DNA from 3 places in the Paenibacillus sp. JMULE4 genome. Region 3 is predicted to be linked to each of the others. Evidence: riboswitches for the same ligand, from Rfam matches in the RefSeq annotation. Region 3 holds a riboswitch; each other region holds the start of a gene.
What was found. Region 3 has a riboswitch for cyclic di-GMP ahead of EXW96_RS25430 (haloacid dehalogenase-like hydrolase). Riboswitches for the same ligand answer to the same signal wherever they lie in the genome.
Positions count from the first base shown of each region.

Region 1: linked by a shared signal. The riboswitch ahead of EXW96_RS24705 (hypothetical protein) and the one ahead of EXW96_RS25430 (haloacid dehalogenase-like hydrolase) in region 3 are both predicted to bind cyclic di-GMP.
Region 2: linked by a shared signal. The riboswitch ahead of EXW96_RS07620 (sigma-70 family RNA polymerase sigma factor) and the one ahead of EXW96_RS25430 (haloacid dehalogenase-like hydrolase) in region 3 are both predicted to bind cyclic di-GMP.

Region 1 is NZ_SGWF01000021.1:3,234-13,791, forward strand. It holds gene EXW96_RS24690 (DUF3055 domain-containing protein) at 76-369, shown strand; gene EXW96_RS24695 (acyl-CoA thioesterase) at 460-996, opposite strand; gene EXW96_RS24700 (HD-GYP domain-containing protein) at 1,188-1,793, opposite strand; gene EXW96_RS24705 (hypothetical protein) at 1,863-2,069, opposite strand; cyclic di-GMP riboswitch class I at 2,206-2,293, opposite strand; gene EXW96_RS24710 (phosphoenolpyruvate synthase) at 2,567-5,245, shown strand; rRNA gene rrf (5S ribosomal RNA) at 5,283-5,399, opposite strand; rRNA gene EXW96_RS24720 (23S ribosomal RNA) at 5,473-8,385, opposite strand; rRNA gene EXW96_RS24725 (16S ribosomal RNA) at 8,609-10,159, opposite strand.
Region 2 is NZ_SGWF01000011.1:491,487-502,044, reverse strand. It holds gene EXW96_RS07630 (amidohydrolase family protein) at 1-749, opposite strand, end outside; gene EXW96_RS07625 (hypothetical protein) at 796-1,131, shown strand; gene EXW96_RS07620 (sigma-70 family RNA polymerase sigma factor) at 1,231-1,833, opposite strand; cyclic di-GMP riboswitch class I at 2,007-2,089, opposite strand; gene EXW96_RS07615 (hypothetical protein) at 2,319-2,519, shown strand; gene EXW96_RS07610 (hypothetical protein) at 2,631-3,137, opposite strand; gene EXW96_RS07605 (transposase) at 3,184-4,053, opposite strand; gene EXW96_RS07600 (DUF4183 domain-containing protein) at 4,360-4,749, opposite strand; gene EXW96_RS28280 (DUF4183 domain-containing protein) at 4,866-5,237, opposite strand; gene EXW96_RS07590 (IclR family transcriptional regulator) at 5,625-6,419, shown strand; gene fdhA (formaldehyde dehydrogenase, glutathione-independent) at 6,525-7,742, opposite strand; gene EXW96_RS07580 (ABC transporter substrate-binding protein) at 7,766-8,989, opposite strand; gene EXW96_RS07575 (ABC transporter ATP-binding protein) at 9,042-9,746, opposite strand; gene EXW96_RS07570 (ABC transporter ATP-binding protein C-terminal domain-containing protein) at 9,733-9,822, opposite strand; gene EXW96_RS07565 (ISL3 family transposase) at 9,871-10,558, opposite strand, start outside.
Region 3 is NZ_SGWF01000022.1:39,913-50,470, reverse strand. It holds gene tnpC (IS66 family transposase) at 1-225, opposite strand, end outside; gene tnpB (IS66 family insertion sequence element accessory protein TnpB) at 301-657, opposite strand; gene tnpA (IS66 family insertion sequence element accessory protein TnpA) at 651-968, opposite strand; gene EXW96_RS25470 (four-helix bundle copper-binding protein) at 1,093-1,434, shown strand; gene EXW96_RS25465 (hypothetical protein) at 1,497-2,333, shown strand; gene EXW96_RS25460 (TVP38/TMEM64 family protein) at 2,593-3,183, opposite strand; gene EXW96_RS25455 (heavy metal translocating P-type ATPase) at 3,325-5,760, opposite strand; gene EXW96_RS25450 (copper ion binding protein) at 5,842-6,042, opposite strand; gene EXW96_RS25445 (metal-sensitive transcriptional regulator) at 6,071-6,412, opposite strand; gene EXW96_RS25440 (response regulator) at 6,582-7,220, opposite strand; gene EXW96_RS25435 (sensor histidine kinase) at 7,192-8,619, opposite strand; gene EXW96_RS25430 (haloacid dehalogenase-like hydrolase) at 8,689-9,372, opposite strand; cyclic di-GMP riboswitch class I at 9,523-9,612, opposite strand; gene EXW96_RS25425 (thioredoxin family protein) at 9,896-10,543, opposite strand.

The DNA.
Region 1 (10,558 bases), on a different contig from region 3:
TTTTGGCGAAGCCCCGAAAAATCTGTTATAATTCGAATAACTTACGGAAAGCTTGAATCGGAGGAGAAAGCGGAAATTATGGAATTTGATTATTTATACGACGGTACGGAGGAAACGAAAACAAGGTTCGTTTGTTTTGTCGGAGATTCGCTGCGGAGATTCGATTTGGCCATCACGACGACTAACCGTTTTTACGGAAAAAAGATGGTCACGGATTTGCAGACCGGACGCACGGCTGTCATCGGGCCGGACGATCTGGAGGCTGAGGGCTACCTGGAGCACGTATACAAGCTCAATGAGGAAGAAGCGGCGGAGCTCACAGCCTTCTTAACGGAGGTTGTGGGGCCGGTCAACTTTACCGATATTTAAAGTGAAGAAAGCCGATCGATAGCTCCCGTAAGGGGCAAGATCGGCTTTTCCATGATGATTGCACTTCCATCGATTCACTACGGCTCCACTCTAGGAATGATCAGAGCCTGAATCCGATTCCCACGGGAAACTCACCGTGAGGTAGTCCGCAAATTTCTTGCTTTCTTCCCTGCGCAATCGGCGCATCTCGGCGCGATGCACAGCCGTTTCGTGAAGCCTGATCTCCTCTTCCGTTTCCGGTATGACTGCCGGGATGGCAACGGGCTTCTTATTGTCATCGAGCGCCACGAAAGTAAGGAATGACGTCGCGGCAATGGTGCGCTCCCCCGTTTTCAAATCCTCGGTAATCACTTTGACAAAGACCTCCATTGAGCTTCTTCCCGTCCAGGTTACGAAGGATTCCAAGCATACCGAATCTGTTGTTCGAACCGGTGACAAAAAGTCGACAGAATCCGTCGAAGCCGTCACGACGTTTCTGCGGCAGTGCTTGGAAGCCGCGATAGAAGCGATATCATCGATATAGGCCATCAGCTTTCCGCCAAACAGCGTATTGTGATTATTGACATCCGTCGGAAATACTCGGGATGTTTTGTAGCATCTAGATTCCTTGACATATCTTTGTTCCATATACAGTCTGCCGGCTCCTTCATGTTCATGTACATCATCCGTACGCGCATGTACGTTTTGAACACATTATGCAGGCTAACCCAGATGTTGTCAATGCTGTGTCGCTTCCCGTTTGCCCAAATCCGGCGCCGTTGGAGAAAACCGAATGTAAAAAAGCCCCCCGGATTAATCACAGGAGGCATTTGGTATATTCAACCGTAATATTCTTCTCTCCATTTGCCGAAGCTGGAGAATGTCTTTAATTCATGCGACGGGATGCTCAGGAAAACCTGAACAAGGTTTTTGTCAAATTGCTTCCTGCTCTGATACCACAGCTCTTGCTTGGCTTCTTGAACGGATAAACCTTTTCTGTGAGGACCGTCCTGCAGCATGTCATCAAAAGCATCAAGGATAGAGCAAATTCGCGCAAAAGTCGGAATGAACTCACCGCGCAAGCCATAAGGATAACCGGACCCATCCCAGCGTTCGCGGTGGTATTTAATGATTTCAATAATATTCAAATCATGAATTCCTTCTTTTTGCGCCAGATTTGCTCCGAGCACAGGATAACGTTTCATGGTTTCCCACTCTTCTACCGTCATACCTGTTTTCTTTGTAATAATATCCGTTGGAATAAATATCTTGCCAATGTCATGAAGCAGACATCCTACGACCAGACTACGTGTTTGTTCCTGATTGAAATGAAGATAGGATGCCATGATTCTCGCCATTTTGCCAACCCGCATGCAATGTTCGTATGTACTTAACTCTTTCTTCATCAATCTAAAAAGAATGTACAGCAATCGTTCATTTTTCATGACTTACTCCTCCATACCATGAAACTGATCCATGCAGACTTCATGTGAAACCGTCCCGTATGTCAATCGTCAACTGGTCTTTTTTTCCTTTTTTCTTGATAATTCTTTAAAAATAAAATCGATTTCTTCCTTAAGATCGGCTGCCCTTTCAAATTCAAAATTAACGCGAGCCACCTTTAATTCAGCTTTCAGGTTAGTGTAGTGGTGTTTTAATTCCTCATAGGTTTGGTTTCGAATCTCATCCAATCCCATTGCAGGAACTCGGCCAAGATACATTTTCACTCTCTCCTCTCATCAATGATTTCACAAAATACGGACCAACTCATCTACTTAGAGTGACGATGGAAGAATGCTACATAATACGTCCCAAAACCAAAAAATCCCCCGAAATTGGAGGATTGATGATCCGGATTTCGGTAACTGGCTGGCATAGTGTTTATCACACTGAAGCCCCTGTAGCTTTGCGACCCCACTTTTCAATGGGTGTGCCTTTATCACTTTTCAAAGGAGATTAGTTAGAAAAAACTAGATATTAGCTAACAATGTTCGACATATTCAATCAAATTCCTTTTTTATAGTAAAAATTTTCATTTTTATACTATATATTGTGAATGGAAAAGCCTCTCCTCATGTAAACCATCGATTGGAGAACGGCTTTTGCCGGGGGATGGAATAATATGAAAATCAGTAAAAAAATGGTTGACAACTCAGTGACAAGATCAATATATTGGGAACCAAAGCAAGCTGCCATTTCGTATTAAGGAGTTGGAAAAATGCCAACGATAAATGTGCTGAATTTTCAGAGTATTGATAAATCCCATCTGCCGGCTGTGGGCGGAAAAGGAGCCAACCTCGGGGAGTTGACAAGAGCCGGCTTCCCGGTACCGCAGGGTTTTTGCGTGACAACTGCCGCCTACCGCCAATTCATTCAATCCAGCCGGGAGATGAAGGAACTGTTCGATCAGTTGGACCGCGTCAGCCATGAACAATTGGAGCAAATACGTATATTGGGACAGCGTATTCGCGAACATCTCACCTCCCTTTCGATGCCCAACTCTGTAAAATCGGCCATTTCAAAAGCGTGGGAAACCACTGGGAAAGCTCAAGCTTATGCTGTTCGTTCCAGCGCTACGGCTGAGGATCTGCCGACGGCCTCGTTCGCGGGACAGCAGGATACTTATTTGAATGTTTGCGGACTGGAGCAGCTGCTCAACGCCGTACAAAACTGCTGGGCCTCACTGTTTACAGACCGGGCGATCTCGTATCGCGCCAAAAACGGCTTTAACCACCGTTCAGTGTTTATTTCCGTCGTTGTTCAACACATGATTTTCCCGGAGGTGTCCGGAATTATGTTTACGGCGGATCCGGTCACGGGACATCGCGGAACGGTATCGATCGATGCAAGCTTCGGTTTGGGAGAAGCCCTCGTATCCGGTTTGGTTACTGCGGATTTGTATCAGGTGCGTGCAGGTGAAATCGTAAAAAAACAGGTTTCCAAGAAGGAAACAGCCATATATGCCGTGCCGGAAGGAGGAACGGTTGCTCAGCATCTCCCTCCGGAGAAACAGCAGCTGCAGGCTTTAACGGATCATCAAATCATTCAACTGGCAATATTGGGTAAAAAAATTGAAGCTCACTATGCCTCGGAGCAAGATGTGGAGTGGGGTTTTGCCGACGGTCAATTTTATATTCTCCAAAGTCGGCCGATTACATCGTTATATCCGGTACCGCCTGTCTCAGATAATCAATTGCATGTATTTATAAATTTCGGCTACATTCAAATGATGACTGATCCAATGAAACCGCTGGCTATATCCGTTTTGAGCCGCCTTCTTCATTTTATAAAGAAAAATCCTGCTTCATCCGAACCGTACATCCTGCATCATGCAGGGGGAAGAATGTTTGCTGATTTTACCGCTCCTCTTTCTATAAGGCCTGTTCGAAACAGAATGCTAAAAATATTCAAGGGCATGGATGAATCCATAGCGTCAGCTTTGGAGGAAGTCATGAGCCGAGAAGCCTTTCGCCATCGATCCATACCGATAGGCACAATATTACGCACGGTCAGTAAACTGGCGCCGATCATCATTCCCTTGGCATTGAAAGTAATCAATCACCGGTTTGTGCAAGATCCCGCAAAGGCGAACAGAAAGGCCTCCGCCCTTATTGATCGTATCACTCGTGAAACCGGGATCCATGTATTTTCCGCCTCAGGGGCGGACAGGATTCGCGCGATCAGGAAGAGTATCGAGAAAATGCCCAAGGTGATTCCCAGAGTGGCCGTCTATTTTATTGCAGGTGTCCTGGCTTCCGGAACGCTTAAAAAGAAGCTGTACAAAAGGGTGGGGAAAGAACGGGCAGATAGGTTGTTGAATCCATTGTACAAATCTCTTCCCGGCAATGTGACAACCGAATTCGGCTTGGCGTTGGGAGACCTTGCCGATAAGATACGAAAGTATCCCGGCTTAATTGATTATTTGCAGAAAGCAAGCAGCGACCATTTCGATGAAAAATTGGGCGAGATTCCGGGCGGGGATGAATTTAAATTAGAATTGGAGAGCTTTCTTCAGAAATACGGTATGCGGTGTGTGGGTGAAATTGACATCACCAGACCAAGATGGCGCGAGGAGCCTACCCAACTTATCCCTTCCATTATCAGCAATATCAGAACGGCAACGGCCGGGGAGCACAGGAAGAAATTCAGACAAGGCAGGCTTGAAGCCGAGGCGGCGGGAAAAGAAATTGCCGCGCATTTTGGTTTTTGGCAAAAAAGAAGCATATCCCGGTTGATTAAGCTATACCGCCACCTGCTGGGCATGCGCGAGCATCACAAGTTCTGTGTGGTGAAGCTGTTTGACATCTACAAACGCGCGATGATGGAAGAAGCAAACAGACTTGTCGCAAAAGGAGTCCTTCGGCATAAAGACGATGTGTATTATTTAACGCTGGAAGAGCTCATCGCACTGTTGGAAAACCGCTTTTCAGGAGATGTTCCAACCATCGTAGAAGCAAGAGAAAAGCAGCATGAACGGAATCAAAAACTAAAATCTCCCCGGGTGATGACAAGCGAAGGAGAAATCATTTCCGGAAAATTGCGTGATGTGGTGGAAGCGCCGGAGGGCGCGATTGTAGGCACGCCGGTATCCGCAGGTATCGTCGAAGGTGTTGCAAGAGTCGTTCTTAAGCCGGAGGAAGCCAAGCTGAATGCCGGGGAAATTTTAGTCGCTCCCTATACCGATCCCGGATGGACACCGCTGTTTACCTCGGTCGTCGGCCTGATCACGGAAGTAGGCGGTTTGATGACGCACGGATCGGTGATTGCCCGGGAGTATGGCATTCCGGCCGTCGTTGGAATTGAAAAAGCGACCGAACGGATTAAAGACGGCGCTTATATCCGGTTGAACGGAACGAGCGGCTACGTGCAAATATTGGAAGGCACTGACTTTGAGTAAGACATAAAAAAGCCTGCCATAGGCAGGCAGGCTGTTTGCTTGGCGACGTTCTACTCTCCCAGGACCCTGCGGTCCAAGTACCATCGACGCTGGAAGGCTTAACGGTCGTGTTCGGTATGGGTACGCGTGGTTCCCTTCCGCCATCATCACCAAACGTATTCATTTCTCAAGGCTTGCGCCCTGAAAACTGGATCGAAACCAAGCCGCTGATCATCTTCATGTGCTTTTTGGATAAGCCCTCGACCGATTAGTATTCGTCAGCTCCACACGTTGCCGTGCTTCCACCCCGAACCTATCTACCTCGTCGTCTACAAGGGGTCTTACATACTGGGAAATCTCATCTTGAGGGGGGCTTCACGCTTAGATGCTTTCAGCGCTTATCCCTTCCGTACTTGGCTATCCAGCCGTGCCTCTGGCGAGACAACTGGTACACCAGCGGTACGTCCATCCCGGTCCTCTCGTACTAAGGACAGCTCCTCTCAAATTTCCTGCGCCCGCGACAGATAGGGACCGAACTGTCTCACGACGTTCTGAACCCAGCTCGCGTACCGCTTTAATGGGCGAACAGCCCAACCCTTGGGACCTACTTCAGCCCCAGGATGCGATGAGCCGACATCGAGGTGCCAAACCTCCCCGTCGATGTGGACTCTTGGGGGAGATAAGCCTGTTATCCCCAGGGTAGCTTTTATCCGTTGAGCGATGGCCCTTCCATTCGGTACCACCGGATCACTAAGCCCGACTTTCGTCCCTGCTCGACCTGTTTGTCTCGCAGTCAAGCTCCCTTTTGCCTTTGCACTCTGCGAATGATTTCCAACCATTCTGAGGGAACCTTGGGGCGCCTCCGTTACGCTTTAGGAGGCGACCGCCCCAGTCAAACTGCCCACCTGACACTGTCCCCATACCCGCTTAGGGCACCAGGTTAGAACTCCGATACGATCAGGGTGGTATCCCAACGTCGCCTCCACACAAGCTGGCGCTCATGCTTCCCAGGCTCCCACCTATCCTGTACAGATCGTACCAAAGTCCAATATCAAGCTGCAGTAAAGCTCCATGGGGTCTTTCCGTCTTGTCGCGGGTAACCTGCATCTTCACAGGTATTAAAATTTCACCGGATCTCTCGTCGAGACAGCGCCCAAGTCGTTACGCCATTCGTGCGGGTCAGAATTTACCTGACAAGGAATTTCGCTACCTTAGGACCGTTATAGTTACGGCCGCCGTTTACTGGGGCTTCGGTTCACAGCTTCGGTCTTACCCTAACCGCTCCCCTTAACCTTCCAGCACCGGGCAGGCGTCAGCCCGTATACTTCGCCTTGCGGCTTCGCACAGACCTGTGTTTTTGCTAAACAGTCGCTTGGGCCTTTTCACTGCGGCCCCCTCGGGCTATTCACCCTACCGGGGCACCCCTTCTCCCGAAGTTACGGGGTCATTTTGCCGAGTTCCTTAACGAGAGTTCTTCCGCGCGCCTTAGCATTCTCTGCTCGCCTACCTGTGTCGGTTTGCGGTACGGGCACCTTCTCCCTGGCTAGAGGCTTTTCTTGGCAGCCTGAACTCATGACCTTCGGTACTCCAATTTTCCCTCCCCATCACAGCCCAGCCTTTCGATGTGCGGATTTGCCTGCACACCAGCCTCACTGCTTGGACGAGCATCCATCAGCTCGCGTCACTATCCTTCTGCGTCACCCCATCGCTCATAACGGTTCACGGTGGTACAGGAATTTCAACCTGTTGTCCTTCGACTACGCCTTTCGGCCTCGCCTTAGGTCCCGACTTACCCTGAGCGGACGAACCTTCCTCAGGAACCCTTAGGCTTTCGGCGGATCAGATTCTCACTGATCTTTTCGTTACTCATACCGGCATTCTCACTTGTAACCAGTCCACCAGTCCTCACGGTCTGACTTCAACCCGATTACAACGCTCCCCTACTGCCCATTACTGGACCCATAGCTTCGGTGGTGTGTTTAGCCCCGTTACATTTTCGGCGCAGAGTCACTCGACCAGTGAGCTATTACGCACTCTTTGAATGGTGGCTGCTTCTAAGCCAACATCCTGGTTGTCTGCGCAACTCCACATCCTTTCCCACTTAACACACACTTGGGGACCTTAGCTGATGATCTGGGCTGTTTCCCTCTTGACAATGGATCTTAGCACTCACTGTCTGACTCCCGGGATAACGTCTGTGGCATTCAGAGTTTGACTGGACTTGGTAACCCTTGGCGGGCCCCGCACCCAATCAGTGCTTTACCTCCACGACGCATCTCCCGAGGCTAGCCCTAAAGCTATTTCGGGGAGAACCAGCTATCTCCGAGTTCGATTGGAATTTCTCCGCTACCCCCACCTCATCCCCGAATTTTTCAACATTCGTGGGTTCGGGCCTCCAGTGCGTGTTACCGCACCTTCACCCTGGACAGGGGTAGATCACACGGTTTCGGGTCTACGCCTGCAAACTCATTCGCCCTGTTCAGACTCGCTTTCGCTGCGGCTTCGGCTTCTCACCTTAACCTCGCTTGCAAACGTAACTCGCCGGTTCATTCTACAAAAGGCACGCCATCACCCTTTAACGGGCTCTGACTTCTTGTAAGCACACGGTTTCAGGTTCTCTTTCACTCCGCTCCCGCGGTTCTTTTCACCTTTCCCTCACGGTACTGCTTCACTATCGGTCGCCAGGGAGTATTTAGCCTTGGCAGATGGTCCTGCCGGATTCCCACGAGGTTTCACGTGTCTCGCGGTACTCGGGATCCGTCTAGGGCTTTCGCAGAATTTCGGCTACAGGGCTGTTACCTTCTCTGGCCGGCCTTTCCAGACCGCTTCACCTACTCTGCTCAACCCACGTTGACGTCCCACAACCCCAGAGGGCAAGCCCCCTGGTTTGGGCTAATCCGCTTTCGCTCGCCGCTACTGACGGAATCACTTTTGTTTTCTTTTCCTGAGGGTACTTAGATGTTTCAGTTCCCCTCGTCTGCCTCCAATGCAGCTATGTATTCACTGCATGGTACGTATCTATTACGATACGCAGGTTTCCCCATTCGGACATCCCCGGATCAAAGCCTGCTTACGGCTCCCCGAGGCATTTCGTCGTTCGCCACGTCCTTCATCGGCTCCTGGCGCCTAGGCATCCTCCGTGTGCTCTTATTAGCTTAACCAATTCGGTTATTCGGTACCGACACTTACGTATCGGCTGCTGACGATTTCTCACGAAAATCGCAGCGGGATGATTCAGCATTTTGCTTCGTTTCGATATCCAGTTTTCAAGGAACAAACGGTTTTGAAAGGCATTGCACCTTTCAAAACTGAACACGAGTGAGTGCCGTTGCAACTTACGTTGCAGATTTGTCCGCTGACCTACCGTCAGCATGGACTCCATAGAAAGGAGGTGATCCAGCCGCACCTTCCGATACGGCTACCTTGTTACGACTTCACCCCAATCATCTACCCCACCTTCGGCGGCTGGCTCCTTGCGGTTACCCCACCGACTTCGGGTGTTGTAAACTCTCGTGGTGTGACGGGCGGTGTGTACAAGACCCGGGAACGTATTCACCGCGGCATGCTGATCCGCGATTACTAGCAATTCCGACTTCATGCAGGCGAGTTGCAGCCTGCAATCCGAACTGAGACCGGCTTATAAGGATTCGCTCCGGATCGCTCCTTCGCTTCCCGTTGTACCGGCCATTGTAGTACGTGTGTAGCCCAGGTCATAAGGGGCATGATGATTTGACGTCATCCCCACCTTCCTCCGGTTTGTCACCGGCAGTCAACTTAGAGTGCCCAACTTAATGCTGGCAACTAAGCTCAAGGGTTGCGCTCGTTGCGGGACTTAACCCAACATCTCACGACACGAGCTGACGACAACCATGCACCACCTGTCTCCTCTGTCCCGAAGGAAAGGTACATCTCTGTACCGGTCAGAGGGATGTCAAGACCTGGTAAGGTTCTTCGCGTTGCTTCGAATTAAACCACATACTCCACTGCTTGTGCGGGTCCCCGTCAATTCCTTTGAGTTTCACTCTTGCGAGCGTACTCCCCAGGCGGAGTGCTTATTGTGTTGACTTCGGCACCAAGGGTATCGAAACCCCTAACACCTAGCACTCATCGTTTACGGCGTGGACTACCAGGGTATCTAATCCTGTTTGCTCCCCACGCTTTCGCGCCTCAGCGTCAGTTACAGTCCAGAAAGCCGCCTTCGCCACTGGTGTTCCTCCACATCTCTACGCATTTCACCGCTACACGTGGAATTCCGCTTTCCTCTCCTGCACTCAAGCCACCCAGTTTTCGGTGCGATCCGGGGTTGAGCCCCGGGCTTATACACCAAACTTAAGCGGCCGCCTGCGCGCGCTTTACGCCCAATAATTCCGGACAACGCTTGCCCCCTACGTATTACCGCGGCTGCTGGCACGTAGTTAGCCGGGGCTTTCTTCTCAAGTACCGTCACCCTCAGGGCAGTGACTCCCCAAGGCGTTCTTCCTTGGCAACAGAGCTTTACGATCCGAAAACCTTCTTCACTCACGCGGCGTTGCTCCGTCAGACTTGCGTCCATTGCGGAAGATTCCCTACTGCTGCCTCCCGTAGGAGTCTGGGCCGTGTCTCAGTCCCAGTGTGGCCGATCACCCTCTCAGGTCGGCTACGCATCGTCGCCTTGGTGAGCCGTTACCCCACCAACTAGCTAATGCGCCGCAGGCCCATCTGTAAGCCACAGCTTGCACCGTGTTTCTTGATCCCTCCATGCGGAAAAACCACCTATCCGGTCTTAGCTACCGTTTCCGGTAGTTATCCCGGTCTTACAGGCAGGTTGCCTACGTGTTACTCACCCGTCCGCCGCTCCAGGGAAGCTCCCCTAAGGGAGCACCCCTAGCGCTCGACTTGCATGTATTAGGCACGCCGCCAGCGTTCGTCCTGAGCCAGGATCAAACTCTCCAATAAAGTTTAGAGAGAATTGATTGCTCAATTCGTCACTGACTTGTTTTGAAATCTCTTGACGAGACTTCGCACTCACTCGTTGTTCAGTTTTCAAAGGGCAATACTTTATGGTTTCACCGATCCGCTTGTCTCATGCGGCCGGGAAATCAATCTACCATAACTCCGTACCGTTTGGCAACTGTTTTTTATCCAGACTGAGGAACGAATCCTTTCGTCCAGACGCTGATTCAGTTGCAGTATTTTCGGAGTCACGGTTTAATAATCTATCATATTCGATTTCGTTTTGCAAGTCTTTTGTTTTCCATGCTTGGGATCGTCCGCAAGCTCAGAGAAACCGTCTGACTTGTATCCTGTCTGCCTCGCAGCAGCTCAGGATTAGTAATTTATCATACTTACTATCCC
Region 2 (10,558 bases), on a different contig from region 3:
GCCACCGGCGGCTCCTCCATCGGCTGCGTCGTAAAACGCATATGTCCGCCGATATATTCAGACGGCTTACGCGTTAGGAAAGGCACTTCCTCGCGCAGACGCTTCCAATGCTTATCCAGCCGCCACATCAGCGAAGGCACCCAGGCGAATCCCCCTTCCAGCATCACCGTCCGCAGGTTCGGGAAGCGTTCAAAAACCCCTTCGCATACCATGCTGATCACCTGGCATTGAAATGCCTGCGCCATATTGGTATGGTCCTCGATGTAGTACGAAGGAAACCCGGAGGAGGTCGTTGCGTTACCGCCTAATCCGCCAAAATGAACGGCGATCGGCAGACCGTGGCTTTCCGCCGCTTCATAAATTTTCCAATATTTCCGCCGGCCCATCGGCTCCCGGGTACGCGGCATAATCAGAACCTGGACAAAACCGGGGTGGCCGGCGACCCGGTTGATTTCTTCCACCGATAGTTCGGCATTCTCATACGGGATGACAATGGAAGCGCGCAGCCGCGGCTCCTTATCGAGCCATTCGGCAATCTGCCAGTCGTTGACCGCACGGGCCAGCGCAGCGCCGTATTCGTCGTTAAGCTGCTCCCCGACCCGGTACAGGCAGTTGAGAATGCCGCACTCCAAATTCAAGGGATCAAGCAGCTGCTCCCGCATGAAGTTGAGGTCGGAGCCGGGGATCTGACCGTTAGGAGGCCAGGAGTCCGTCCGCGTTCCGCCCGGATTGCCCTTGGGATAAGGGATATTGTTGGTGAACCCGTGGTAGCGACCACATTACGTTATCGAATCTATGCTGCAATTCAATCACGCGGTTGGTTCCAGCCTCTTTTTGCTCATCGTCCCTTTGATCACACTCGGGTTCGGCTTCATAGGAATGCATCCCATCACAGCGATCACCCTTTTGGCGGAAGCGATGAATCCCCTGGCGTTGGGAATTTCGGCCGAGCACTTGGCCATTGCTTTGGTAGGGGGCGCCGTTATGACGTTTTCCATCGGCCCTTTTAGCGGAACGCTGAATATGTTTTCCGTTATTATCCGACAAGGCACATTTCGAATCGCAGCATGGAACCTTCTATACACCTTAGGTTTTTTTCTCTTTTTGGCACTGGTTCTGCTGGTTATTTAAACGCCCGACCTCCAACGGCAAATGCCCAAAGGAGTTCCTGCTCCCTTGGGCTTGTCTTATGTCCTGTGCCCTGTCCGCCAAAGCACTGCTCCTGCAAAACTATGCATTGTTATAAAGAGCGCTTCTCAATTTCCCTTTAGCCCTTTTCAACGCATTATCGATAGATTTATTACCCACGCCATGCAAGTCAGCTATTTCTTTATAGACCAAACCATCCAGCAAACCCAAAACCGCTGCCCTCTCCAAATGCGTTAAATGCGTTTTTATCAAGTCGAACAACTCATTATTCCTTGCCTTATTCATAAATATTTCTTCCGCCGATGGCGTGAAATGGGGGATGAGTTCATAACGGCTGGTCCTTTCTTGATCGCAGAAAGGACTTTCATCCAACGACACGCTTTGATTTAAAATCTGCTGTTTTTTTCTTAAGGCTGCTTTTACGGCGTTGATGATATAATGCTTGATATGCATCTTCGCGAAACCCGAAAACGCCATTCCTTTGGCGGGGTTATACCTTTTACAAGCGATAAATAACCCGATACATCCGGCTTGATTCATATCTCCCCGCATGAGACCTGGAGCATAATACTTCTTGCTGCAATAATAAATCATCGGAAGATAACGACTTAGCAGAGAGTTGAATGCGCTCTGGTCGCCTTGAATTACACAAGCGGCCAACTCGGCATCCGTGAATTCATCCATAATTGAAGTCATCCTCCTGTTCTTTTGTTGATTTTATTTGCAACCGGATATCATGATCATTGGACGAACCGCCGGAGAGAAGAGAGATTTTCTCTAGCGCTTACGAGGTCGTCCTTTTGGTCTTGAATGTCGGAAATGGATAAAAAAGGACCCCAAAGGGTCCTGTGCTACCCATTGGCAACCCGGCTGTCATAGCTTATGCCTTAGACCCGTGGCTTTGCGTCCTTATCTTTCGATAAGTATGCCTTTATCAATGTCAATATATGAAAACATCTTTCCCGAATAAAAACCGGATAGGGAATTAATACCATGTCCAAAGTAACATGTTATCAAAATAATTGTCAATAAAAACAAATTATCTTTTTAAAATTATACAAATTTCTTATCCGTCATTTGTCCGGCAACAATTAAATAAGACAAGTTGACGGATCTCATTGCCTTATGTAATATAATCGTAATTAAAACAACCCGGGGAGAACCATGACATGGATCAACACATTGAATTGTTAATTGACTTATTCGACAAATATACGGACGAGCAAATCGCCGATTTATCCGACTTTTCTTATGAAGGCCGGAGCATGACCCGGGAGGAGACTCTGGTTGTCGTTTCTACCTTTCGGGCCTCACGCATCGCAAGAGGATATATCAATGGCGGCCGCACAAGACAAAATCAATCCGGCTAGTTTTAATAAACCGGCAAAGGCTGTTCGCAGCTCGTGTCGGTTTATTTTTTAGCATAAAAATGTCAGCTTAGTCAGCAAAAAAAAACTACGGCGGCATGAATAACATACATGTTATTTGAGCCATTGGTTTTCTAAATTTTTAAGATAATTTTGTGGATCGCGTTTAAACCGTTTGCGCATAACACTATCGCTCAACCGGTTATTCCATTTTTCTTTCTGTTTCTTGTAGCTTGTGTAGTCGACCATCCTTAAACGGGCGATTAGGTTTTCCTGTTTAAGTCCATCATCAACGAGCACAACCATCTCACCATTCCGTAAGATGTATTCGTTCCAGTTGCGTAGCCCGGTCATCCGACGGTGTCGTGTCTTCGTAGCTCGGAAGAAGCGTTCCAGATCGTTGTTCGTTCTTGGCACATGATAATGATCGTAGCAAGTGAAGAGTCCCTTCCAGAATCCCTTGCTGTAACTAAGGAGATTGTTAACCATTTCCAGATCATTCTCTTCGGTATAGGAAAGCCGAACCCAATCCAACAGCTTTGTCATTTCCCATTCAACTGTCTTGCTTGTCTTATCCATGCTGGGTTCAAGGATTTCTGCAATGTGACGGATTGGCTTCATCCAGCGAGCGACTTTCTCGTATTGTTGCTGAAGGGAATCGACTTTACTAAATATTCTGAAAACGTTTTGAAGTAGGGTGGCCCCCTTTTTTATCCAAGCATTTTTGAAGGGACGCTTGAATGGCTTGGGCCTGTTCATAGATACGCATACCGGGTAAATCTAATGGAGGATTTCCGTCTTCCAAGAGCAATGCACGTACGGCAGCAACGTAACCCTTCGCGATGCTTGCTTCTTGTGAATCCGACTGTTCGATTTTCCGCTCGACTTCACGAATGCCGCGCATGCTTTTCTTGAGCTCGGTCTTTAACTTTCGATCGACATCAACAACCGGTTTCGCGATGTCTTTTAAATAATGGTACTGGCAATATTGATAAGGCACATCGGGCAAAAGCGTCTCCATCGCTAGACGAATGGATTGCTGTCCATCACTAACAATACCGACGATCGGATAGCCTTGCTCGATGATCGGTTGGATGAGCGTTTGTAACTCGGCAGATGAACCACTTTTCATGTTTTTTGCTATTAAGACAGTACCGCTGAATACTTCACGAATTACATAAAGTGTCTCATTGCCTTTCTCTGGCTGGACGCCATCCATAGACAAGATAATACCGCCGTTTTGTTCTGTGACTTCAGCCAGCACTTTCTTCGTATGTTCAGTAAGACTAGCAGCAAGCAATGTTTGATACCGTTCATACAGATTTTGTGCGCTCCGTTCGGATGTCTGAACACCTCTCGCGTTCAATTCATCCGCAATCTCCTTGCGGGTCATATGCCGTTTGAAGCGAAGTTCACCAACTAGGCAAACAACGTCGAAGCCGTAAGGAGAATGCTTCATGCTTATTGCTTCTGCTTCCGCCGATTTGTAGTATACACCTGGCTTCGGGCAATCTGGATTTTCGCAATGGTAGGCCATGCTCCAAACGTGAACGACTTCTTTCAATGTGGCGATTTTCTTATTCCATGCTGTATGTGAACGACGTAATTTCTGTTGGCAGTGAGGACAATTCTTATGTTCAGGTCTAAAGTATATTCTCCGTTGTGGACGCAGACGGTTTTTGGAAAGCAATGCGGGTCAACTCCTTTGGAAATTTTGACCGTAATTACTTCGACAAACCGTTAGGAAGATCCTGTTAGTTATTCATGCCGCCGTAGAAAAAAAACACTCCGCGGAGTGCTATAAAATTATTGTTGATCTTCCGTTCATATAACCGATCGGGAATTAGGTTATAACCGTTGTAGTGGAAGTAGATGAAGGGGCGAAATTGACCACTTCCAATACTACGGGAGTAGTCGCCTCAATAGGTTCGGATCCTACCGGTACTTCAATCTCAAGCTGTCCTGCCGCGCCATCCGTATACGTCACCAGGTTGTTCATTACTAAAATACCATTGACAAACACATTGACGTAACTATTGTTCGTAGCGAGTGCCGGCAGCGAGGTAGCAGCTACACCAGCATCGGTCTCAAAATCTCCTACAGCAATCGTCAATGTATTTCCGGCTGTTACCTGTGCCGCGACTTCATAAAAAAACCGCTCCACCGTAGGTACTGTTTCCGTCGTTGTTGTCGTAGTCGCCGAAGCAAAAATTTTCAAAATTCTCAGTGCCATTTCCTCACCTCCCATTCTATGATTATTATATTTCTACTTATCATAAATTTCTTAGATTAATGACCCATTTATTAGAAATCGGGCGCAGGCATGTGGATCATCGTTTAAATCACCCTTTAGTGAATCCGTTTGATCGAGAAGCCTACCGCTTCTAAAATGATTAAAGTACTTGCGTAAATCACTTCTTCATTGGAATATATCGTTAAAGCATTGGGGTTTACGTTATATATCTTTCCTTCTTGTAATACGGCATTCACATATAAATTATAATACCCCTCATCGCCCAGCTCTACGAATTCGTTTACTGGTTCCCCATCATCGTTAATAAATCGATTGGCGGGAATCATTTGGGTATTGGAAAGATCGATGTCTGTATCCGCTACGAAAAAGTATCTCCTTACATCAGGTATGATACGAATGGAAGCGTCCCCCGGAGGACCTTGCTGTCCAGGTGGCCCCTGCTGTCCGGGCGGACCCTGTTTATACACGATTCTTGTTACGATGATCTTTTTCTTGCACTTCCTTTTTCTTTTCCGGCAAGGAACCTTTTGGTTTCGCCTTATCCTTTTTTTCCTTTCCGGCACACAAACAACCGCACTTCTACGTTTACCATGTTTTTTAAATTGTCGTTTGTCGGTATAGTCCAATAAACGCTCCTCCCTCCTCCCTTAAAGCAGTTCGAAAGTATTTTGCTTTATTTTATGTGAAAATGTTACGGAAAGGATGGGTTCTTAACCACGATGGCCTTATAAGTAAAAAATGGACCAATGGTACAGGCAACGGCATAGCTTATAGTTGTATAAAAATAAAATGGATTGTATAATTCATATAATGGATTCAATATTTGTTATAACGATGGGGAGGACTATCTTATCATGCGTGATGTCAACGTAAATTCCGTTCGGGCCATCGATCGGGCTATTGATTTATTAAATGTGTTTTCTGTAGAGCACCCCGTTCTAACAATCGATGAGATCGTAGCCAAGACCAAATTGCCGAAAACAACCGCTTATCGAATATTGTATACGCTGGAGCTTCGGGGGCTTATTCAATACGATCAAAAGAACCAAAATTACCGGTTGGGATTAAAATTGTTAGAATATGCCGGTACGCTTACCACTCTCCTTGACGTCAGGCAAGAGGCGGAGGAAATACTTATCAACCTCCAGACTAATACCAAACAAACGGTGATTATGGCGGTCATCGAGCAGGAAACGTTTGTTTATGTTTTTTTACGGGAAAACCCGGTTGGTTTTAAATATTCCTCTTACATCGGACTGCGCCGCCCTATTAATTTTGGAGTTTTGGGACAAGTCATTATGGCCCATTTGACGGAAGATGAGCTTGAGCGTTTATTGCAAAAGCATCCCCTCGTACGAATGACCTCCAAGACCGTCACCGATCTGGACGTGCTTCGCGTCCGGTTCAAAAAAATCAAAGAGGAACGAGTCTATGCGGATATGGAAGAAACGTATGAAGGCGGCATTGCCATCGGTGCGCCTATATATGATGCGGAAGGCAAGCTGATTGCGGCTTTAGCAATTCTTGGACCTGCCGTGCAGTTGGATGGCGACCGGCTGGAGCCGGCAAAATTAATGGTCAAGGAGGCCGCAAGTCAAATATCCTTAAAAATGGGCTTTAAAGAAGCATTGGGCGGGGTGCGGCTTTAAACCTATGATTCCCATGTCCTGTAGGGAAGTCAAAAAACAAAACGGCCCTGCGGGTTCGCGTGTATATTCTTGGCATACACGGCAAATCCCGCAGCGCCGCAAGGTTTAATGCTTAATCGACCCGTGCGGATCGATGACAAATTTCTTGGAAGCCCCTTTATCAAATTCCGAGTAAGCTTGAGGTGCTTGATCCAGCGAAATCAAAGTGGCGTTTACCGCCTTTGCAATCTGTGCTCTACCGTTCAAAATCGACATCATCAATTCTCTATGATACTGCATCACCGGAGTTTGGCCCGTTACAAACGTATGAGCTTTAGCCCACCCCAATCCGAAGCGGATCTTTAACGTTCCGATCTTCGCATCCTCGTCTGCGGCCCCCGGATCACCAGTTACATAAAGACCCGGAATGCCAAGTCGGCCTCCTGCACGGGTTACTTCCATAATGGAATTCAATACGGTAGCCGGTGCTTCACCGTGTGCGTGACCATGGCCATGCGCTTCAAAGCCTACGCAGTCAATGGCGCAATCCACTTCGGGAACACCCAAGATTTGTTCGATTTGTTCCCCTACATTGGGATGCTCTTTCAGATTAACCGTTTCACATCCAAAGCTTCGGGCTTGCGCTAATCGTTCGCCGTTCAAATCGCCGACAATGACGACAGCCGCACCCAGCAATTGAGCCGAATGAGCCGCTGCCAAACCCACAGGACCGGCACCTGCTACATAGACTGTAGAACCGGGCTTCACGCCCGCGCTTACGGCACCGTGGTAACCGGTTGGAAAAATATCGGACAGCATCGTCAGATCGAGAATTTTTTCCATCGCCTGGTCTTTATCCGGGAATTTTAAAAGCTGAAAATCGGCATAAGGCACCATTACATATTCCGATTGTCCTCCGACCCAGCCGCCCATATCCACATAGCCATATGCGGAGCCCGGCCGGTCCGGATTCACATTTTCACAAACGTTGGTATTGCGTTCTTTACAGCTGCGGCAGCGGCCGCACGCGATATTGAACGGAACGGAAACGAGATCGCCTTTTTTAATAAACTCAACGTCACGCCCTACTTCGATGACTTCTCCCGTAATTTCATGACCTAAAACAAGACCGCTTGGAGCCGTGGTTCGGCCTCTGACCATATGTTGGTCACTACCGCAAATGTTCGTCGTGACGACTTTCAATATAACCCCATGATCGCATTTTCTGCCCACATTCAGCGGATTCACTCCGGGTCCATCCCGCAATATCAATTCCGGATAACGGATATCCCGAACCTCTACTTTCCCGGGTTCTACATAGACTACCGCACGATTGTCAGCCATGATTCCCATTCTCCTTTACCCTCTTATTTTTTCTCCCAAAATTTAGGTTCCCATTCCACATGCCAGCTTAATTCCGGATCCAGCTTCAGCATAACGGCGCCATCGTTGGTTGTACCTTGATGATCCTCAGGGGTATAGTTTACAACCGCAGTCGTGACGATAAAGTTATTGAATTGAGTTTCCAGCGCATGTTTGACCGCTTCCGGATCATCGCTGCCGGCTTTCTTTATCGCTTCGATAACGGTAAGTATCGAATCGTAGCCAATCGCCGTCACGTGGTCAATCTCCTTGTTGTATTCCTTCTTAAAGTCATCCGCAAATTTGACCATTAACGGCTTCAGCGGATTTTGCTCGCTAAGTCCTTTCCATGCGATAGGGGCAGTACCTGCGAAATACAGCTGCTCCGGAATATAATCTTTGATCGAGTTGGCAAACGCGTAGGAAACCTGGCTAGCATTAAGGATCAGCGGAATATCGAGACCGATTTGCCCTGCATTCTTGATGGCAATAGCCGGTGGCGCACCCGGGCCAACAATTTCAAGCGCCTCAATGCCCGCGCTCTTTAAGCGGGTCAACTGCGGAGTCACATCGATATCCTGCAGCCCCATTCTTTCAATGACATACTCAATGCCGTCTTTCTTGTTCATGGCCTCGATAATCTTTGCCGAAATGTTGCCGCTCGTATCTGTCGTTGCGATCAAACCCACCTTTTTGATTCCCTTCTGTTTATACCATTCATGCGGAATTTCATGAAACGCATCTTGCTTTAAAGAAGTGACGAAGCCAAAACTGTTCCCGGGAGCCGTATACGTGGGGGATAAAGAAAACATAATGACTTTATTCTTATCGGCAACGGACTGGATAGCGCCGGAGGTTTGAGCTGTGCTTGGCCCCAAAATAATCTTGGCGCCGTCCTTTTTAATCAGCTTTTGTGCATTCTGTACCGCTTTCTCCGGATTATTCTCATCATCGTAATAAATCAGCTTCAACTCGCGGCCGTTAATTCCCCCTTCCGCATTCACCTGTTTGGCCACCATGTCAAAAACCTCTTTCATACTTGACCCGAGAAATCCCGCACCTCCGGTCATAGCCATCGTGGACCCCAAGACAATCGGATTCTTCGCATCCGTCTTTGCCGCTTCGCCGGATTTATTCGGAGCCGAAGCCGGACTGCTCGTCTGATTGCCCGCGCAAGCTGCAAGCAGGACGACAACGAATACCATCATAACGGATAGGGTCAAACTCACTTTTCTCAATTTTACTCTCCCCTTTTACTTTATGTATTCGCTTAACCTTAGATTAATGCAAATAGGCCTCCTTAATATCCTCCCTTGCCAGCAATTGTTTAGCGTCCCCTTCCATCATGATTTCCCCGGACTTGATCACATACGCCCGGTTTGAGATCTGCAGTGCCTGAAATATGTTTTGTTCAACTAAAACAATGGTTCGCCCTTCCTTGCCAAGCTTTTGAATCGCTTCAAAAATTTCCTCCACGATCCTGGGAGCCAGGCCCTGGGACGGTTCGTCCAGGATCATCAGCTTCGGCGACATCATCAGGCCTCTGCCGATGGCAACCATCTGCTGCTCCCCGCCGCTCATCGTACCGGCCTTCTGTGTTTTTCTTTCACGCAGCCGGGGGAACATCTCGTAGACCGATTCCATTCTGGCATCCATCTCTTTCTTTGAGCGGGTAAACTTAAACCCGCCCATGATCAAATTGTCCTCCACACTGAGCTCCCGAAATACTCTGCGGTTCTCCGGAACATGGGATATGCCTTCTTTAACTACGGCATGTGCAGGAAGAGACGTGACGTCCTTTTCCCCAAAATACACCTTTCCCGACGTAACCGTTATCCCTCCTGTTATCGCTTTCAAAACCGATGTTTTCCCGGCTCCGTTCGCGCCTAATATACTAACCACCTCTCCTTTTTCAACATGAATCGAGATTCCTTTCAATACGTTCAGCTGATCATATTTCGCATAAATGTCTTTAAGCGCCAGCATGGGCTTTCTCCTTCCCTAAATAAGCCTCGATGACTTTGGGGTCGTTTTGGACGTCTGCGGGGCTGCCTTCGACCAATTTTTGTCCGTAATTTAATGGCTCAATCTCAAAATCAGTGCTTGACAATTAGCCGAACATCCGATGTCGGTTGCATTCGATCAGAATGCCAGCCTTATAGCGACTGCGATTTCGTGTAAAGTAGTGGCGGCGCTGAAAGGCTTTGATGCGATTGTGGCGGCCTTCTACAGTCGCATTTGTCCAGCGGCATTGATGGTAGTTAACGATCTCCTCTTTCCAGTTGCGCATGGTCTTCAGGGTGCTTTGGACGGCGGGGTGATCAATCCGATCGCCCTGCTCACACCAACGCTCAAATCCCAATTGGGCAATGGCAAGATTCGGCGAGCAGTTGTACCACGTCGTAAATGCTTCTTTCCATTCCCACACGCCGCGCAGTAGAGGGGAGTAATGGAGCAGCGTTTCCAAACGTTCGCGGCTTTTTTCATCAAGCGACTCCGCTGGCGGATTGAGCAACCGATGGTTCGCTTTCAGATAAGCCTTCGCCCGTGGCGACAGGGTGTTCTGCACGGTTTTCCGAACCGCCTGCACGCTTTCGATGACGTAACCGTGAACATGAAAACGATCGGCAATGCGAATCGCTTTTGGAAAACACTCGCGAATCCACGTGTGATACGCCTGAGCTAAATCCATGACCACCGCCTTCGGGTTCAACAGCAGGAAGCCAGGATGCTCTTGCGAATACGCCCGCAGTTCCTCCAGCTTTCGACCGGGCAGCAAGTCCAGCATCGTCTCGCCT
Region 3 (10,558 bases):
AGCTTTAGAGGGATCAGCCGCAGCTTCCGTCTCGTTAAACAACTGGAGCTGATCCGGGTGGGTTTGTTCGCTGGACGATCCGAACCGCTTTTGCTGACTCAGGCGGAACTGCTGTTCCAGCCAGTTAAGCTTTGCGGTCAGTTCCGCGTTCTGCTGCTCTAGCTTTGCATTTTGTTTTTGCAGCTCTTCTATTGTGAGTTGGGTATTTGCCGCTTGTGTTTCCATAACTGTAGATTTCAACAAAGAGCCCCTCGATTCCTGCGGGGTGCCCGAACATACGATGGCGATATCCTGAACGTTTCAAATAACGGTCCGAGCTGCAACCGCCGGGTGCGCTTTGCGTTGTTCGAGGGAGAGGCCGTCGAGCAACCATCGCAATTCGCGACGGGTAACGGTCATTGTGGATGCCGTCGTCTCCGTCGGCCATTGAAACCGTCCGCGTTCCAATCGGCGATAGTAGAGCCAGAATCCGTTATGGTCCCAATAAAGAATCTTTACTTTATCTCGCTCGCGATTGCAAAAGACAAAGAGGGCCGGCGAAAACGGGTCTTGATCGAAGCCCTCCTTAACAAGGATGGCTAGACCGTCGATCGATTTACGCAAGTCGGTACTGCCGCAAGCTAGATACACCCGATCCACGCTGACATCATTTAGCATATGGTCTGTAGCGTCCGGACGACATCGGCTAACAGGGAGGCGTCGTACCCTGATTTGACTTCGATCGTAGCGGAACCGATTTTGATTAGCACGGACGGCGAAGCTTCTTGCGGTTGTTGATCAACCTTGACCCTCACCCATGACGGAGAGTTCTTTGTAGGCCGCTTGCTGTCCAACCTCCGCATCCAATTATATAGTTGGCGTCGATTGATTTGATTCTCGGCACACCATTCCGCTGCTTTCTGGCCGCTCGCCCGAAAAGCGTCAATCCGCGATTCCCAGAGTTGCCTTCGTTCTACTTGGATAGACATAAAAAATCCTCCTCGCATTATTCTAAGGAAGATTATCTCATAGCCGTTTCAACCACCATAGGTGGGGAGTATTTGACGCTTACTGTTTAACACCATCACAGTTTTTGGAAAGGAGAGCTTTTTCATGTCTGTCATGATGCATACAGCTCAACGTCAAACTTGTATCGATGCTTGCAACGCCTGCCTTCAAGCTTGTGAACATTGCTTAACCGCCTGTTTGAATGAACCCGATGTACAGGCAAGAGTCCGCTGCATTCAGTTACTGCGGGACTGCGCAGACATATGCTCGTTGGCATCTCAATTCATGTCACGGGATAGTTCGTATGCCAAGCAAATTTGTAATGTATGTGCAACCATTTGCGATGCTTGCGCCGCGGAATGCGGCAAATTCAAAGATGAACATTGCCAAAAATGTGCCGATCTTTGCAAAAAATGCGCCGACGAGTGCAGAAAAATGGCTGCTTAATCATGGCAGAGGGAGCAACTGCTCCCTTTTTTCAAAACAACCGAAATAAGGGGTCGGTTTACGTGAACTTTCGCTGGTTATTTGTCATTTGTTTGACCATTGTACTGCTTTCAGCCTGCGCTCAAAAACCAAAGCAAAATCAGACGATGCCGGGCATGGATCACAATCAACATAATCAGCCGTCCGGCGGAAAAGAATCAACCAATACGTCGCAAGTTCAGGCCGTTTGGAAATTTGCCGATTCTGCACCGCAAAGCGGAAAGGACGAACAGATTTCCATTCAGATCCAGGATAATACGGGGAAGCCGATTGAGAAATTTCAAGTCAGTCATGAAAAACAAATGCATTTAATCGTTGTTAATAAAGATCTGTCATTTTTTAATCATATCCATCCTGATTACAAGGGAAAAGGGCTGTTCCAAATTCGCACTCAATTCCCAACAGGGGGAGATTATAAACTCATCGCTGATTTTATCCCAGAGGGCGGTGAAGCGAAAACGGAAAGTCAATGGGTCAAAGTCTCCGGGGATGTTCCTGCCGCTCAGCCACTTACACCGGAGACTAACTTAACCAAAGTCGTTGAAGGGAAAGAAGTATCTTTATCCTTCGACCAGCTTCAGGCAGGAAAAGAACTGACCATGACATTCAATTTTCTTGATGCCAGTACGAAACAACCGATTACAAACCTTGAACCGTACTTAGGTGCAGTGGGTCACGTCGTTATTTTGAGTGCCGACGCAGAAAAATACATTCATAACCACCCCCTGGAAGAAAAGGCAACTGGACCACAGGCTAAATTTGGAACAGCATTCCCTGCAAGCGGGATTTATAAGTTATGGGGGCAGTTTAAACATCAAGGTAAAACCTTCATTGTCCCCTATACAATCCAGGTTCCGTAAAAGTCAACGAAAACATGGTTGCAAGTAAATTGCGGCCATGTTTTTTGCAGATTTTATGCTAATTCATGCTGATAATTATCGGTAATAACCGCCCCTTCTTTTACCTCTGTCTTTTGTATTTTGCAGCAGGAGACGACCAACCCGATGATCACATCATCGCCCTCTTATCCGAATACGTTTTGCTCACTATCAACCTTATGTTTGTCGAAAATCAAAGCCGCGCATGGCTTGGATCGAGCCCGGAGGCGCGGGGTATAGTCTAACCTTGAATGGCTGACTTGGATTTGTTGTTTGATCGTCTCCGGAAAAACCAATAAATAAGAAAAACTACGGAAAGAAAGAGAACATAGATCAATGATGTCCAAAGAACATCACGCAAGTCGGAGAGCAATTGGTCTCCAATGACGGCAAACACAAACATAACAGGTATTTTCCCAAGCAACGTAGCCGCAAAAAAAGGTCCAAATCTCATTCGACTGATTGCAGTGTAAACATTTACAGCGGCAGCAGGTACAAAGGGGATAAGACGGGCCGTCAAAACCGCGAGAAACGCGTTCCGTTCCATCAACTCCGTAAACCGGTCCATTCGCTTGTATTTTGACAAAAGCCTTCTTCCCTGCTCCTGAAAAACCGTCCTCACAGACAAGAATAGCAGAGCGGCTGCAAGGGTGGAGCTAATGACATTCAGGAATCCTCCCCAAAAAGGGCCGTATTTGGCCCCCATTATTCCGGCAACAACGCCATAAGGGACAATAGGAATCAGGGCCAATAATACAGCTGCACCAAATAGCAGTAGAAGATGATTAGCACTCTCAGCATCCAACCAACGAAGGATCGGACCTTTGTTCATGACGATCACGATGATGGCCGCCACGTAGCCGAGAAGTGTAATCCACTTTTTTATCATCTTTCAGCATTCTCCTGAGAATTCTGTTATTATTGCCAGATGGTGAGAGGGCAAATTTCTTAATAAGCCAATTCCCTCACTCCCTTATTTAACAATGGCTCGCTGCAGCCTGAGTGCGTTGAGTACGACCGAAACCGAACTGAACGCCATCGCCGCGCCTGCCAGCCAAGGAGCCAAATATCCTGCTGCTGCGATGGGAATGCCGACTACATTATAAGCAAGAGCCCAGAACAGGTTTTGTTTAATATTTCGCATTGTTTTCCGGCTCATCAAGATAGCATCCGGAATGCTGTTCAGGTCGCCGCGCATCAGCGTCACATCTGCAGCTTCCATGGCAACGTCGGTACCCGTACCGATGGCCATTCCGATATCGGCTGTGGCAAGTGCCGGGGTGTCATTGATGCCGTCGCCGACCATCGCCACTTTCCTGCCCGATTGCTGTAATTTCTTAACTTCATCCGCTTTGCCTTCGGGCAGCACTTCCGCCAGTACCCGGTCGATCCCGACCTGCCTTGCAATCGCACGGGCGGTTCGTTCGTTGTCACCGGTGATCATGACGACATCGAGGCCGAGTTCTTTCAACCGGGCAACGGCTCGCCTGGAAGTGTCTTTGATCGTGTCAGCCACCGCTACGATACCGGCGTAACGCCCATCAACGGCAACAAGCATCGCGGTTTTTCCCGATTCCTCAAGTGCATTCATCGTTGCGAAAGCCGATTCCGCATCGATCTGATTTTTGACCATCCATTTTCTTGTTCCGATCAGAACCTCTTTGCCTTCGACGACCGACCGAATGCCATAACCCGGAACGGCTTCAAACGCTTCAGTTTGCGGCAGAACGATGTTTCTTTCCCGCACGCCGGCTACGATCGCTTCCGCAAGCGGATGCTCGGAGTTTTTTTCGGCCGCTCCCACCAAAGCAAGAAAGCGGCTTTCATCGATAAATTCCGAAACGATAACATCCGTCAGCTCGGGTTTGCCTTTCGTTACCGTACCGGTTTTATCCAACACGACAGTTGTAATTTTATGCGTCGATTCCAGGTGTTCTCCGCCTTTGAACAGAATTCCGAGCTCCGCCGCGCGGCCAGAGCCGGCCATAATGGAGGTTGGCGTTGCCAATCCGAGCGCGCACGGACAAGCGATGACAAGCACCGCTATCGCTTTTTCCAAAGCGCCGGAAAAATGACCGGGTTCGACACCGAAATACCACACCAGGAAGGTGATCACAGCAATCCCGACGACAATGGGAACGAATATACCCGAGATCACGTCCGCAATCCGTTGAATCGGCGCTTTGGAACCTTGCGCTTCTTCGACGACTTTGATGATTTGCGCAAGCGCGGTTTCTTTTCCTACTTTGGTTGCCTCAATGCGGAGCATGCCGTTTTTATTGATGGTGGCTCCGATCACCGGATCGCCCTGCCGCTTACCGACAGGAATGCTTTCACCCGTCAGCATCGACTCGTCCACAGAAGATGAACCTTCAAGCACGATTCCGTCAACAGGCACTTTTTCGCCGGGTTTCACGATTACAACATCACCTACGGCAACTTCCTCTATCGGTATGGAAACTTCCTGACCGTCGCGAACGACAAGTGCGGTCTTGGCCTGCAATCCCATCAAGGTTTTGATGGCTTCCGATGAACGGCCTTTCGCTAACGCTTCAAACAGTTTTCCGAGAACAATGAGCGTAATCAGCACGGCGCTTGTCTCGTAGTACATAGCAGGCACATGATGCGCCCCAGCCTGGTTGGCCCATTGAACCGTTAAATAAAGACTATAGAAGTAAGCGGCCGACGTGCCGAGCGCCACCAAAACATCCATATTGGCGCTGCCATTCCGAAGCGCTTTATACGCTCCGATATAAAAATGCCGGCCGACGATAAATTGAACGGGCGTTGCCAGAAGCAATTGAAACCACGGATTCATGAACAATTCGGGCACCCAGATCCAGGCGGTAAACGAAAAATGACCGACCATTGCCCATAACAGCGGCAGTGACAAAAGGGAGGAAATGAGAAGCTTCTTTTGTTGTCTCTTGATTTCTTTTTTTCTGTGGTCTGCAGACTCTTGTTTTTCCTGTTTTATCGCTGCTTTGTAGCCGAGCTGCTCCACTTTCCTCACCATATCCGAAGCGGACACCTCAGCAGGTGAATATTCTACTCGTGCCGTCTCCAGTGCCAGATTGACGGTTGCTTTGTACACTCCGGGCAGTTTGCTGAGCCCCTTCTCAATCCGGGCGGCACAGGCGGCACAGGTCATGCCGCTGATTTCAAAATCAACGGCTTCTTTGACGGTATCGTATCCGATCTCTTGAATTTTCCGCTCGATTTGGGGAAGTTTAACTTTATCCGGATCGTAAGTAACGGACGCCTGCTCGAGAGCAAAGTTAACTGTCGCTTCCGATACACCTTCCAGTTTGTTTAATCCTTTCTCAATCCGGTTTGCGCATGCGGCACAAGTCATACCCGATATTTGCAAGGTCGTTTGCTGTTTTTTTGGGGATTCCGTGTTTTGCATGTAAACCGCCTCTTTCATACCCCTATAGGGTATTTATAATAATAAAAAGAAAGGCCACCAGCTAGTGACCCCCCATGCCTGTTAGGCAACCTCGTAGCCTTGTTCTTCAATGGCTTCCTTCACGGCATCCAAGGATAATTTATTTTCATCGTATTCTACAGTAACCGAGTTGCCTTTCAGATCAACACGAGCCGACGCACCTATTTCTTTTAAGGCTTTCTCAATGGAATTGACACAGTGTTGGCAGGACATACCGTTCACTTTAAGTGTTGCTTGTTTCATACAAATCCCTCCGATATTTATGATTTCATTATTTCATTAATTTATTAACCGTAATCAACAATTCGTCAATGACTTCATGTTCTCCGGCCTGGATGCGTTCCACGACACAACTTTTCATGTGTCCTTCAAGCAAAAGCTTGCCAACGCTGTTTAAGGCTGACTGAATGGCCGCGATCTGGTTCAGTACATCGTCACAATAAGTATCCTTCTCAATCATCCCTTTAACTCCGCGAATTTGGCCTTCGATACGGTTCAAACGGGATATCAAGTTGTTCTTCATTTTGTCCGAATGATGGCTTTTCCTTTCGCTTTCTGGAGAACAACAAGAACGGTCAGCTTCATCCGGTAGCAATTCCTCTTGGTTCGCCACGACTTATCACCCCACAACAAATATACTATACCCCCTTAGGGTATGTCAAGATGAAATTATTCTAGTCAAATGAATTTGTTCGTCTTTAACTCAAGAAGAAGCTTAATGTTTGTAGGACAGAAAAACAGCCCGGTCTTCCATTAAAAGCCGGACTGTTTGCTTTGAGATTCTAATCAATTATCCCAAGACGCTTGGCTTTTCGGGCAGCTTCACGGCTGGAGCGGGTTCCCAGCTTCTTCAGAATACGATTCACATGCTTTTTTATGGTGCTTTCAGTTGCATGCAGTTTGCTTTGAATATTTGATTGCTTGTACCCTTTATGAATGAACCTTAATATTTCCTGCTCGGCTGAGGTTAACTGCTTACTACGTTGCTCTCTTTTCATCCGCCGAAATTCCTTCACCAGCACACCAGCCGAATCCGGATGAATGTAATTCAAATTATTGTAGGCAGCGCGAATAGCGCAGGGAATATCTTCGAAGTGGGCCTTCGTTACATAATTGACTGCCCCTGCCGCATACGTATCCATAATTGCCTCTTCCTCGTCGATGCCGGTCAGCATAATGATCTTGGTTTGCTTTATTTCCAAAATATCCATGGCCGCTTCAAGTCCGTCATACCCATTATCGGATAAAATAAGGTCCATGAGCACAACATGCGCGTCACTAAGCCTGGCGAGATGAACCGCATCCTCCCTGTTCGCCGCCGAACCGACGACGACAAGATCATGCTCGCGGCTCAGGAAACTTGTGAGTTGGTCACGCCAGACGGCATCATCCTCAACCAACATAACCTTGATTTGATCCAATGTCCCTCACCTCGGTTAACGGAAGCGAATGGGATCGAATCCTTTTGTGTGGAATTTGAATTACGACCGACGTCCCGACATTCAATTCGCTTTGAATATCGATCGATCCGTCATGCTGCTGAATAACATTGTAGCAGTACGTCAATCCGAGACCGAAGTTTTGCTTGCGATGTTTGGTTGAATAAAATGGATCGAACAAATAGGTAAGCTCGTCTTGTGATATTCCCTTTCCGTTATCCTTAAAGACGATCGTAAGATGCTTCCGCGTTTCGCATACCGAAATGAACAACATTCCTCCCGGCTCCATCGCTTCGGCCGCGTTGACGATGATATTGTGGAACGTTTCCTGAAGATGAACCGGATCGCAGAGTAGATAAATCGCCTTATTATCAACATCCGTATGAACCTGAACGCTCCGCTTTTCCAAGAACACTTTCGTCATCGAAAGCGCGCGGCTTAGGATGTCCGTTACCTCATGAATCCCCTCTTTCAGCATGATATCTTGCGTCCGGTTTTGAATGCGCGTCACCATATCCAGCATATGCTTGGTCGAATCAAGCACAACGGCTGCATCGCTCGCAATTTTCTCCTGATGAGACGAAGCTGCCAGATTTCGAATCTGATCGGCGACAATCCGGATTTTTCCGACCTCATTTTTAATCGTGTGGTTCAATATGCTTGTCCCGTACGAGATGGCGCGCATCGTACCGTCCAACCGGTCCTTTTCGAACTTTATCCGGACGCCGAGTACGCCATATTTGATGCCGAGGAGCAAAAATGTTACCAGCAGAATCGTAATCACAAACGGCATAAACCGCCATACTTCCTGAACATCGAAAAACGCCTTTAATGTATAGTTCGCCACGATTTGAAACAGGATCGGGGGAAATGCAACAATATTGGAAAATAAACGGCTTCTTTTCCGTTTCGGATTCTTCTCTTTCATAAAACTGTATGTTAACAGGATAAGACCAACGATCAGATAAGGTACGCACCAAAAAAACAGCGCTTGAAAGTTATGCTGGATCGGGGGAGTGAACGACGTGAGGAAAAGCATCCCGATGATCGGGATGGGAAGCACCCCTGCGAGGATCATTTTCTTTTTACGGCGGAATAACCCGGAGTAGCTGACGGCGAACATCAAAAAACAATAAGGAAGTCCATTATGATTCATAAACGAGCCGAACATGTGCATCTTTAATAAGAATGCTTCAAGGGAAGGCGTAGAGATTTGATACTGCTCCAGATAGGGCAAGATCGTTTCGGTTACCGCGCGCGACAATCCCCCGCCACCGCCTGTAAATGCGGTAAATGCCGCCCAGCGTGTCGGTTCATTTTTGGGATTGATAATCAGCAAAATGGCTGCAATCGTCCACAATGCAATGAGTACAAAGACCATTCGGTCCAACTCCTTTAATCGTTTTGACTACCGATTAAAGAGGAGCGCCGTCGTGGACAGAGGCTTCAATTATGCTCGAATCAAGACAGCCTCCCTCTGTATCGACTTCATCCATTTCTTTTTCTTGTTTGCCACGATGATCGGGTAATGGACATGCTCCAGCATCGGCAGATCGTACTTGGAATCTCCAATCGCCATCGTCATTGCAGGATTCAAGCGTTGGATGTAATTGCGCTTAAATCCTTTCAGCTGAGAAAAGTCGATTCGAATCCTCGAATCCTGTTTAACGACGGGCAAACATACATAGGGAACCTGAAAATACGCTCCGTAATGCTTTACGATCAAATCGAAATTGGTTGACAACAACGTGACCTGAACTCCTTTTTCCTTCAAATAAAAGATGAGATCGTGCACAGGAACGATAAATTGCCTCTTGAGCATTTCTTCAAAATACCTTTGAGCGTATTTCTCTAGCTGTTCATAGGCGTACTTCCCGAACTTTCTTTGCACAAATACGTGATTAAACCAATCTCTCGACAAACGATCCACTGCAAGATAGAATGGAGCCGCAGCCAAGCAGTAAACAAGAAACAGCCACCATAGCAGCCGGTTCTTCAGGCGTTCTCTCTTGATGAACAAGTAAAACTGTACGATGTTGCTTTTGGTAATCGTATTGTCGACATCAATAACCGCATGATTCACCCCATTGGCCAATATTCCGTCAAACTGCGAAAAATCTCTACTGTGCTTCATTACATCTCCCCTCAGTTAGTTTGAATTTCCTAAGACCTCGATCTCACATTAATCCCAGGACATATCGAAGACGATCACTTCCTTTCGTCAATTTTTTCTAAAAAACAAAAAAGACACTACCCCAAACACGTAGTATCTTCTGGATGACTGTAGGGTAACCCGGCTATCATTGCATAATATTATGCAGAAGACCCGTGGCTTTGCGTCCCTGCCTTTCGAACAGGTTTGCCATTATCCAAGTCAGACTTATTACCTATTATTATATTACCAGGTTGTGGAACAGGCAAGAACCAAAATGGGAAATTTTTGAATTTGTCGAATAATCGCTTGAAAGAGTTTAGTACTTTTTTCCTCAGGCCCAGATAGTCTTTGTTCTCAAATCATATTTGGTAGATTATCGTGACATCTAGCGACACGTCTATTTCAACTCCACCGATGAGTGCAGAATTGAGTGATATTTGCCATGGTAACCCGACATTGGAATAATAAAAGGCTTTTAAACCTTCTTTGCTTACATGATTGGCTAACGAGAAATCGTCCATTCCAATTTGATATCGGTAATTCCATAGGCCGCCAAGGTACGATTGAGCAACGTCTTCATCCGATCGGTTTCTTCCATGCTCACTTCATTTGTCGAACGGAGCGTTACGACGCAAGAATCATGATGAAAGGAAACCCGCTCAAGCGAAGTGTCTGCCGGAAACGGATTGTCAAATCCTTCAGGCCGGGTGCGCAACAATTGTTGAATCGTTGTTATTCTTGGCGCTTTAACGGAAGTCTTGTTGATCACCGTTGTCTCCACCGGAACGGCGTTGCCGTTTTGGAACAAATAGATCGTGTAAGTTTCGGTAGTCTCCCGGTTTTCTTCCCGCGGCGCTTCCGATCGCAGCGATCCTTCTTCTATCTGTCTAATCAAGTTCCATACCTCTTCCGTTTCTTTAAAACCTTCAATACGGTACAATTCAACGCCGCTGTCATCCAAAAAGAGCGTGGTGGGATTCATCTTAATGCGATATCGATTGGTCGTTTCATGGTCAACATCCACATAGACGACTTCATATGCAAGCTCTTTTTTGCAGGCAAGCAATTCTCCGATGACCGTATTCATGGAGCGGCCCATCGGACAAGCGGATAGTGTTAACAAAATCAATTTTTTAACCGATTGACTCATGCGGCATAACCTCTC